2 regions of the Burkholderia sp. IDO3 genome follow, and region 2 is predicted to be linked to the other one. Evidence: predicted binding sites of a transcription regulator. Region 2 holds the regulator's gene; the other holds the start of a gene.
The links. Region 2 encodes LexA, which represses DNA repair genes until DNA is damaged. Its sites were predicted from a motif close to ACTGTATNNNNATACAGT; they were not measured.
Positions count from the first base shown of each region.

Region 1 (5,057 bases), 1.2 Mb from region 2:
AGCAGGATCGACGCGATGAACGGCACGCGCCAGCCCCAGTTGCCGAACGCTTCCTCGCCGATGAAGGTGCGCACGCCGAGGATCACGAGCAGCGACAGGAACAGGCCGAGCGTCGCGGTCGTCTGGATCCACGCGGTGTAGAAGCCGCGCCGGTTCGCCGGTGCATGTTCGGCGACGTAGGTCGCTGCGCCGCCGTACTCGCCGCCGAGCGCGAGGCCCTGCAGCAGCCGCATCGCGATGAAGATCACCGGAGCGGCGATGCCGATCGACGTGTAGCCGGGCAGGAAGCCGACCACGAACGTCGAGATGCCCATGATCACGATCGTCACGAGGAACGTGTGCTTGCGGCCGACGAGGTCGCCGAGCCGGCCGAACACGATCGCGCCGAACGGTCGTACGGCGAAGCCGGCCGCGAAGCCGAGCAGCGTGAAGATGAACGCGGCGGTCGGATTGACCCCGGAGAAGAAGCTCTTGCTGATGTAGGCCGCGAGCGAGCCGGCCAGGTAAAAGTCGTACCACTCGAACACGGTGCCGAGCGACGATGCGAAGATCACCTTCTTTTCTTCGCCCGTCATCGGCGAGTGCGAAATTTGCCCGCCTAACGTTGCCATGAATCGTCTCCAAGTCCCTTGATATAGATATGCGGCCGCCTTGGGTGGGCGGGCCTGTCGACGATTATTGGCAGGGAAACTTACGGCGCACTGACTCGCGCATGCAAAACGACTGCGCGTTAACCCGCGAAGAACCGGCTGCTTCGCGTCCCGATCGTGTCGCGAACGGGCGATAAAACGGCGGTTTCGAAGCGATCGCGCCGGCCGGGCGGGATGGGCCCGGCGCGCGTGTCAGGATGGATCGGGCGCGGCGCCCGACAGCGGCAGGCTGATGCGCACGAGCGTGCCGGCGAGGCGCGGCGCGTGCTGATAGACGTGATCGTCGAGCGTCAGCGTGCCGCCATGCTGCGCGGCGATTTCGCGCACGATCGCGAGCCCCAGCCCGCTGCCGTCGCCTTCGCGGCCGAGGATCCGGTAGAAGCGCTCGACGACGCGCTCGCGTTCGCCGGCCGGGATGCCGGGCCCGGTATCCTCGACTTCGAGATGCACGCGCCGCGCCGCATGGTCGGCGCGCACGCGCACGGTGATTTGACCGCCTTCGGGCGTGTAGCGGATCGCGTTGTCGACGAGGTTGCCGAGCATCTCGCGCAGCATCACGGGATGGCCGTCGACGTCGAGCGGCGCGTCGTCCTCGGGGCTTTCGTAGCCGAGGTCCATCCGTTTCGCGAGCGCGGCCTGCACCCAGTCGCGCACCGTGCGCCGCGCGAGCGAGCCGATCTCGACCGGCTCGAACGTCAGCCCGCTCGCACGGTTCTCGGCGCGTGCGAGCGCAAGCAGTTGCGTGACGAGCCGTGCGGCCTGCTCGGAGCTCGTCGCGATCTGCTCGAGCGAGCGCTGCACGTCGGGCGGCACGGGGTGGCGCAGCGCGAATTCGGCCTGCGTGCGCAAGCCGGCGAGCGGCGTCTTCATCTGGTGCGCGGCGTCGGCGATGAAGCGCTTTTGCAGCGCCATGTTCTGTTCGAGGCGCGCAAGCAGGTCGTTGAACGACGTGACGAGCGGCTCGATCTCGGGCGGCGCGCGCTGCGCCTCGACGGGCGACAGGTCGTCGGGCCGCCGCGCGCGGATGTGCGCCTGCAGCGCGTTGAGCGGCGCGAGCCCGCGCGACAGCCCGAACCACACGAGCAGGATCGCGAGCGGCAGGATCACGAACTGCGGCAGGATCACGCCCTTGATGATGTCGTTCGCGAGTGCATTGCGCTTGTCGAGCGTCTCGCCGACCTGCACGAGCACCGGTTGCGTGTCGCTCGACTGCGGCAGCGCGACGGTCGTATACGCGACGCGCACGTCGTTGCCGCGCAGCAGGTCGTCGCGGAACACGACGACGCCCGGCGGCGGGCGATCCTCGTCGCGCGGCAGCGGCATGTCGGCTTCGCCCGCGACCAGTTCGCCGCGCGTGCCGAGTACCTGGAAGTAGACGCTGTCGACGTTGTCCGCGCGCAGGAAGTCGCGTGTCTGCTGCGGCAGCGTCAGCTCGGCGACGCCGTTGACCGGATGGATCTGCCGCGCGAGCACATATGCATTGGTTTCGAGCGCGCGGTCGAACGGGCCGTTCGCGATCGTCTTCGCGACGAGATAGGTGACGGCGATGCTCATCGGCCACAGCAGCAGGAGCGGCGCGAGCATCCAGTCGAGGATTTCGCCGAACAGCGAGCGGGGGCGCGCGGCTTCGGGCGTGTCGATTTCGTCGGGTGGCGCGAACGGGTTCTCGTAGCGCGCGTCGCGCGCCACGTCGGCGGCGGACGGCTGCTCGCCGCTCGGATGACGGGAATGGGACGGCGTGGCCATCGCGGCGACGGCCGGGGTCAGCGCAGCGGCGTGCCGGCCGCCGTGGGCTGGGGCGCTGCCGTGTCGGCCGGCGCCGCGGGTGCGACTTTCTCGAGGCAGTAGCCGAGGCCGCGCACGGTGGAGATCCGCACGCCGCTCGGCTCGATCTTCTTGCGCAGCCGGTGCACGTACACTTCGATCGCGTTGTTGCTGACTTCCTCGCCCCATTCGCACAGATGGTCGACGAGCTGCTCCTTCGACACGAGCCGGCCGATGCGCTGCAGCAGCACTTCGAGCAGGCCGAGTTCGCGCGCGGACAGGTCGAGCACGCGCTCGTTCGCATACGCGATGCGGCCGACCTGGTCGAACGCGAGCGAGCCGTGGCGCACGACGGTCGGGCCGCCGCCCGCGCCGCGCCGGGTCAGCGCGCGCACGCGCGCCTCGAGCTCGTTGAGCGCGAACGGCTTGGCCATGTAATCGTCCGCGCCGAGATCGAGCCCCTTCACGCGCTCGTCGACGCTGTCGGCGGCGGTGAGGATCAGCACGGGGAGGTTGGAATTGCGCGCGCGCAGGCGCCTCAGCACGTCGAGCCCGGACATTTTGGGCAGCCCGAGATCGAGGATCAGCAGGTCGAAAGCCTGCATCGACAGCGCGGTATCGGCGTCGACGCCGCTCTTCACGTGGTCGACCGCATAGCCCGATTGGCGGAGTGACCGGGTGAGGCCGTCCGCGAGTATGCTGTCGTCTTCGGCGATGAGAATTCGCATGTTGCTGACCGGTGGCCGGCGGGGCGTTCGCGCCGGCGCGGCTGTCTCCGAAGTTATTCGTGTACGACGCAACCCGCATTGCGGGCTTGCATAAAACACTGTTTTTTTATACAGTGTCTGCATTCGTGGGCGGCGCTTGAAAGCGGGCGCGCCTCTAACAGACGCTGCTCATCATAGCAAAGGACGATTCATGGAAGATAGCAAGAAGGGCTCCGGGATGACCGCCGAGAAGAGCAAGGCGCTGGCGGCCGCACTCGCGCAGATCGAGAAGCAGTTCGGCAAAGGGTCGATCATGCGGATGGGCGACGGCGAAGCGACCGAAGACATCCAGGTCGTCTCCACGGGCTCGCTGGGTCTCGACATCGCGCTCGGCGTCGGCGGCCTGCCGCGCGGCCGGGTGGTCGAGATCTACGGTCCGGAATCGTCGGGTAAAACCACGCTCACGCTGCAGGTCATCGCCGAACTGCAGAAGCTGGGCGGAACGGCAGCCTTCATCGACGCCGAGCACGCGCTCGACGTCCAGTACGCGTCGAAGCTCGGCGTGAACGTGCCGGAGCTGCTGATCTCGCAGCCGGACACCGGCGAGCAGGCGCTCGAAATCACCGATGCGCTGGTGCGCTCGGGCTCGATCGACATGATCGTCATCGACTCGGTCGCGGCGCTCGTGCCGAAGGCCGAAATCGAAGGCGAGATGGGCGATTCGCTGCCGGGCCTGCAGGCTCGCCTGATGTCGCAGGCGCTGCGCAAGCTGACGGGTACGATCAAGCGCACGAACTGCCTCGTGATCTTCATCAACCAGATCCGGATGAAGATCGGCGTGATGTTCGGCAACCCGGAAACCACGACGGGCGGCAACGCGCTGAAATTCTATGCGTCGGTGCGTCTCGATATCCGCCGGATCGGCTCGATCAAGAAGAACGACGAGGTGATCGGCAACGAAACCCGCGTGAAGGTCGTCAAGAACAAGGTGTCGCCGCCGTTCCGCGAAGCGATCTTCGACATCCTGTACGGTGAAGGCATTTCGCGTCAGGGCGAGATCATCGATCTCGGCGTGCAGGCGAAGATCGTCGACAAGGCAGGCGCCTGGTACAGCTACAACGGCGAGAAGATCGGTCAGGGCAAGGACAACGCGCGTGAATTCCTGCGCGAGAATCCGGAAATCGCCCGCGAGATCGAAAACCGCATTCGTGAATCGCTCGGCGTCGTCGCAATGCCGGATGGCGCAGGCAACGAAGCCGAGGCGATGGACGAAGAAGAGTGATGGTCGGGCGCCGAGGTCAGGCTGGCGAACCGGAGCAGAGCGACGCGCCCGAAACGGCGGGCCGTTCCGGCCGGCGAACCGGGTCCTCGGGCACCCACCGGCGGGTCGCGGGCAGTCAGGCCGCGAACCGCACCGCGACGAGGGCATCCGACGATGCCCTCGTTTCGTTTCAGATTGCCGCGCCGGTCGATCCGTTCGACGACGACGAATCGTTCGACGCGCACGACCGGCCGCGCCGTCGCGTGTCCGGCGTCAGCTTCCCGGGTGAGCGCGCAGCCAGTGCCGCGGCGCCGGTTGCGGAAGACGTCTATACCCGCAGCAGCCAGCATCCCCGCCGCACGCGCCGCGCGTCCGGTGCTTCTTCCGGCGACGAGCCGGGCGCGAGCGCGCGCAAGTCGTCGAAGCCGCCGCGTTCGCTGAAGGGCCGTGCACTCGGCTATCTGTCCCGGCGCGAGTACAGCCGCGCCGAGCTCGCACGCAAGCTCGCGCCGTACGTCGGCGAGGACGAATCGGTCGAACCGGTGCTCGATGCGCTGGAAAAGGATGGCTGGTTGTCCGATGCGCGCTTTGCCGAGAGCCTCGTGCATCGCCGTGCATCGCGTGTCGGGGTCGCGCGCATCGTCAGCGAACTGAAGCGCCATGCGGTCGGCGACA
Region 1 is NZ_CP028963.1:2,995,168-3,000,224, reverse strand. It holds gene DCN14_RS28715 (MFS transporter) at 1-611, opposite strand, end outside; gene DCN14_RS28710 (sensor histidine kinase) at 843-2,396, opposite strand; gene DCN14_RS28705 (response regulator transcription factor) at 2,414-3,142, opposite strand; gene recA (recombinase RecA) at 3,333-4,403, shown strand; gene recX (recombination regulator RecX) at 4,403-5,057, shown strand, end outside.
Region 1: recA (recombinase RecA) is a predicted target of LexA. The motif match lies at 3,240-3,257, and genes of this name have one in related genera.

Region 2 (5,057 bases):
TGCATCATCGCCGACCCGCCATGCGGGGCGAATCAGCGTTTTCCATCCCTTGCGTCCGGAATTGCGGCGCACCATGATGAATGCATCGGTACGTATTCGCGATAGGGGGGCTTCATGGCTTGCTACAACAAGATTCTGCTGTGCTACGACGGCACGCTCGAAGGGCGCAAGGCATTGCGATGCGGCGCCAATCTCGCGCTGGACCTGAAGGCGGAAACGCATTTGCTGTCGGTCGTCGACATGCGCTCGAGCATCGCCCAGAGCGCGGGTCTGCTGACCGACGTCGCATGCGGCCGTTTCGAGGAAACGGCACGCGAGATTCTGCAGGAAGGCGTGAACTGGCTGCGCGAGCGCGGCGTTCAGGCCGAAGGCCATTTCGCGTTCGGTTATCCGATCGACGAAATCGCGAATCTCGCAACGGAATTGCAGGCGGACCTCGTCGTTGTCGGCCACCGGTGCCGCAGCGGGTTGTCGAGATGGTGGATGGGGTCGGGCAACACGCAACTGCTCGATCGCGTGAACTGCAGCATTCTGGTGGCGTGTTCGTCGGCCGAAGAGCAAAAGGCCGAGATTGCGCGCGAGCGCGAAGCGGCGACCACGAATGGCAAGTGACGCAATGACGGCGTGACCGGCTGACTCGCCCTGCGATTCACGTCGGTCACGCGCTGTGCCGTATCGGCGGCATGCACATCGATTGCGATCGATTACGCGTGCAGGTCGATCGCGGACAGCTTCCACGAGAACAGACCGAAGCGGTGAAAGATCGCCGCATAGCGCGTGCCATCGCCGCTGCGTTGATAGGTCACGACAAATTCATCGATATTCCGGTAGCCGGCGCGCGTTTGCTGCGGATGGCCTGTATCGCTCGCGCTGGCCGGTGCGGGCGACGGTGCTGGTGCTGGTGCAGCGGGGGGAGCGGCGTTGCTGCCGGACGCGGGCGCGCTCGCCGGCGCGGCGGGTTCATTACCTGCAGTCGTGCCCGGAGGCGGACCAGACCATTCAGGCGGGCGTTCGCCCGGATTGCCGCGCGGGGGTATGCCGCTCATCAACGCCGCCACGCCTTCAGGTGTCGCATACGCATCGACCAGCGGGCCGATCAATGCCGACCCGATCAATGCGCCGATCACCGCGAACGGATTGTTCTTCTTGACCGAGTCGATCCGGCGCATCAACTCTTCCGTGACCTGCTGCTTCAGGCTGATGCGCAGCGACGGGAAATCGACATACTCACTGACCGCCTGCGCATCGCGCGCATCGATCGCCGATTTCAGGCGACCGAGCGCGACGTACGGCGATGCGTACGCGTAGCCGATCGCCGCAATGACGACAACGGCCAGCGCGACGATCAGCAGGGGTTTGAGCCGCGACGTGCGGCCCGACGATTCAATCACGATGCCTCCGGTGCGGACAGGTTCCGCAATCAGAGACCGCCTTGCTGGGCCGATCGTTCCTCTGCGATGCAGCGATCGATCATCCGGCACACGGCGTCGATCGTGCCGACCATGATCAGCCGCGACCGGCCGTGATACACGCGCACGGGTGCGCGGCGCGCCGGCTCGGCGTGATTCAGGCCGGCGTTCAGCGATACCCGCGCGAACGCGGGCAGCGCTGACGGCAGCAGCGACGCCTGCCGTTCAACTGCGACTTCTTGGCTCGCCACGGGCGCTGCAGCGGACAGCGGCGCACAAGGCGTGCGGCCGCGCAGGTGACGCAGGCGACCGAATTGACGGAAAGGCAGCAGACGGGCAAGGCGTTCCATGATGTTCTCCTCAGCGAGACCGATTGTCAGAGTTCGCCCGAGCGGATCAGCCCGACGGCGATGCCTTCCAGCGCAAACTCCGCGCTGCCGGCCTTGACGAAGATGTTTTCGTAATCCGGGTTCTCCGCGATCAGCTCGAGGCCGCCGGGCCGGCGCATCAAACGCTTGACCGTGACGTCGTCGCCCAGACGCGCAACGATGATCTGGCCGTCCTTCGCCTCGGTGCGCTTCTGCACCGCGAGCAAATCGCCGTCGAGAATGCCGGCGTCGCGCATCGACAGGCCGCGCACCTTCAGCAGGTAGTCCGGCTTGCTGGTGAACAGCGCGGGATCGCACGCGTAATGCTGCGAGATATGTTCCTGCGCGAGGATCGGGCTACCGGCCGCGACGCGGCCGACGAGCGGCAGCGACAGTTGCATCAGGCCGGCATGCGGCAGCGTGAACTGGTGCGGGGAATCGTCGAGGCCGAGCAGGCGGATGCCGCGCGAGGCGCCGGCGGCCAGCTCGATCACGCCCTTGCGCGCCAGCGCACGCAGGTGTTCCTCGGCCGCATTCGGCGAGCTGAAACCCAGCTCGGCCGCGATCTCGGCGCGCGTGGGCGGGAATCCGGAGCGCTCGATCGCGCGGCGGATCAAGTCGAACACTTGCTGCTGACGGGCAGTGAGTTTGGTCATGGCTGAACTGTATGGATAGACAGTGAGCTGTATTTTTATACAGTACTTCGCGAATTTCAAGTGTTACTTGAGGTTCGACGCGATCACGCCGATTCCGGCGCGATGTCGCGACGCCCGGACGCCGGTTCGTCTGCCGCAACCGTCCGTCCAGTATGCGTTAGCACTTTTGAGTATTAAAAAATGAAGAACGATTATTTTTAATCATGTAACCCGTTCGCTAGACTGGCTCGACATCGCAATACCGACAACACTGGAGAACCAAGGATGGCGAAGCGCAATACGGGGCTGGTGGGCGGAGTGGGCCGCCTGATCGCAACACTCGCGCTGGGCGCGGCGGCGGCGCTGGGCGTCGCGACGCATGCCCAGGCCGATACGACGTTCCTGAACGTGTCGTACGACCCGACGCGCGAGCTGTATCAGGACTTCAACCAGGCGTTCGGCAAGGAGTGGAAGGCGAAGACGGGCGAGACGGTCAACTTCAAGCAGTCGCACGGCGGCTCGGGCGCGCAGGCGCGCTCGGTGCTCGACGGCCTGCAGGCCGACGTCGTCACGTTGGCGCTCGCGTACGACATCGACGCGCTCGCGAACAAGGGACTCATCAACAAGGACTGGCAAAAGCGCCTGCCGGACAACGCGTCGCCGTACACGTCGACGATCGTGTTCCTGGTGCGCAAGGGCAATCCGAAGGGGATCAAGGACTGGGACGACCTGACCAAGCCGGGCATCTCGATCGTCACGCCGAACCCGAAGACGTCGGGCGGCGCACGCTGGAACTACCTCGCCGCGTGGGCATATGCCGTGCACAAGCCGGGCGGCAACGAGCAGACGGCGAAGGAATTCGTGACGAAGCTGTACAAGAACGCCGGCGTGCTCGATTCGGGCGCGCGGGGCGCGACGACGAGCTTCGTGCAGCGCGGGATCGGCGACGTGCTGATCGCGTGGGAGAACGAGGCGTTCCTGTCGATCAAGGAATTCGGCACCGACAAGTTCGAGATCGTCGTGCCGTCGGTGAGCATCCTGGCCGAGCCGCCCGTCGCGGTGGTGGACAAGGTGGTCGACAAGAAGGGCACGCGCAAGCTGGCCGAGGCCTACCTGAACTTCCTGTACAGCCCGCAGGGCCAGGAGATCGCGGCACGCAACTACTACCGTCCGCGCTCGAAGAGCGTGCCGGCGGAGCTGACCAAGCAGTTCCCGAAGCTGAAGCTGTACACGGTCGACGACACGTTCGGCGGCTGGACGAATGCGCAGAAGACGCATTTCGCGGATGGCGGCGTGTTCGATTCGATCTACAAGCCGCAGTAACGCCACGTAACGAACCATAACGACAGCGGCGCGCCACGACAGCGCGCCGCATCTCCGACGGCCTGCCGGCGCGACTCCCCGCGCCGGCAGGCCGTCGGGCCCGTGAGCAGCATCGACCCAGCAAGAGCATCCGATGACGACGTACACCTTTCGCAAGCCGAGCGCGCTGCCCGGTTTCGGCGTGACGCTCGGCATCACGGTGGCCTATTTGAGCCTCGTGGTGCTGATCCCGCTCGCCGCCACGTTCCTGAAGACCGCGACGCTGTCGTGGGACCAGTTCGTCACCGCCGTCACGTCGCCGCGCGTGCTCGCGTCGTACCGGCTGACGTTCACCTCCGCCTTGGGCGGCGCCGTGATCAACGCCGTGTTCGGGTTTCTCGTCGCGTGGGTGCTGGTGCGCTACACGTTCCCGTTCAAGCGCCTCGTCGACGCGATCGTCGACCTGCCGTTCGCGCTGCCGACGTCGGTCGCCGGCATCTCGCTCGCGGCCGTCTATGCGACCAACGGCTGGGTCGGCCAGTATCTCGCGCCGTTCGGCATCAAGATCGCGTTCACGCCGGTCGGCGTGCTGGTCGCGCTGACCTTCATCGGGCTGCCGTTCGTCGTGCGCACCGTGCAGCCGGTGCTCGAGGATTTCGAGCGCGAGCAGGAAGAGGCCGCCGCATGCCTCGGCGCATCGCGCTGGCTCACGTTCCGTCGCGTCGTGCTGCCGGCCGTGCTGCCCGCGCTGCTCACCGGCTTCGCGCTCGCGTTCGCGCGCGCGCTCGGCGAATACGGATCGGTGATCTTCATCGCCGGCAACGTGCCGATGAAATCCGAGATCACGTCGCTGCTCATCATCACGAAGCTCGAGCAGTACGACTACGCGGGCGCCACCGCGCTGGCGGTCGTGATGCTGGTCGTGTCGTTCCTGATGCTGTTGTTGATCAACACGCTGCAGTGGTATCTGCAGCGCAGGACGAGCAAGGGGGCGAGCGGCCCCGCACCGGCGACCGTCGCCGTTGCCGCAGCAGGAGGCCAGCAATGAGCCAGGAGTCCACCGCCGTGCTGAACAATCCGTCCACCGCGCGCGCGCGCGCCGCGAAACAGCTCGATCCCGTCGGCGAGTCGCGCGCCGTGCGCTGGCTGCTGATCGGCGTCGCGCTGGCGTTCCTCGCGTTCTTCCTCGTCGTGCCGCTCGCCGCGGTGTTCTTCGAGGCGCTGCGCAAGGGCGTCGGCTTCTATTTCGAATCGCTCGCCGATCCGGATGCGTGGTCGGCGATCAAGCTGACGCTGACCGTCGCGGTGATCGCGGTGCCGCTGAACCTCGTGTTCGGCGTGTG
Region 2 is NZ_CP028963.1:1,773,645-1,778,701, forward strand. It holds gene DCN14_RS22905 (universal stress protein) at 115-612, shown strand; gene DCN14_RS22910 (DUF2939 domain-containing protein) at 705-1,391, opposite strand; gene DCN14_RS22915 (hypothetical protein) at 1,421-1,759, opposite strand; gene lexA (transcriptional repressor LexA) at 1,786-2,433, opposite strand; gene DCN14_RS22930 (sulfate ABC transporter substrate-binding protein) at 2,698-3,735, shown strand; gene cysT (sulfate ABC transporter permease subunit CysT) at 3,869-4,762, shown strand; gene cysW (sulfate ABC transporter permease subunit CysW) at 4,759-5,057, shown strand, end outside.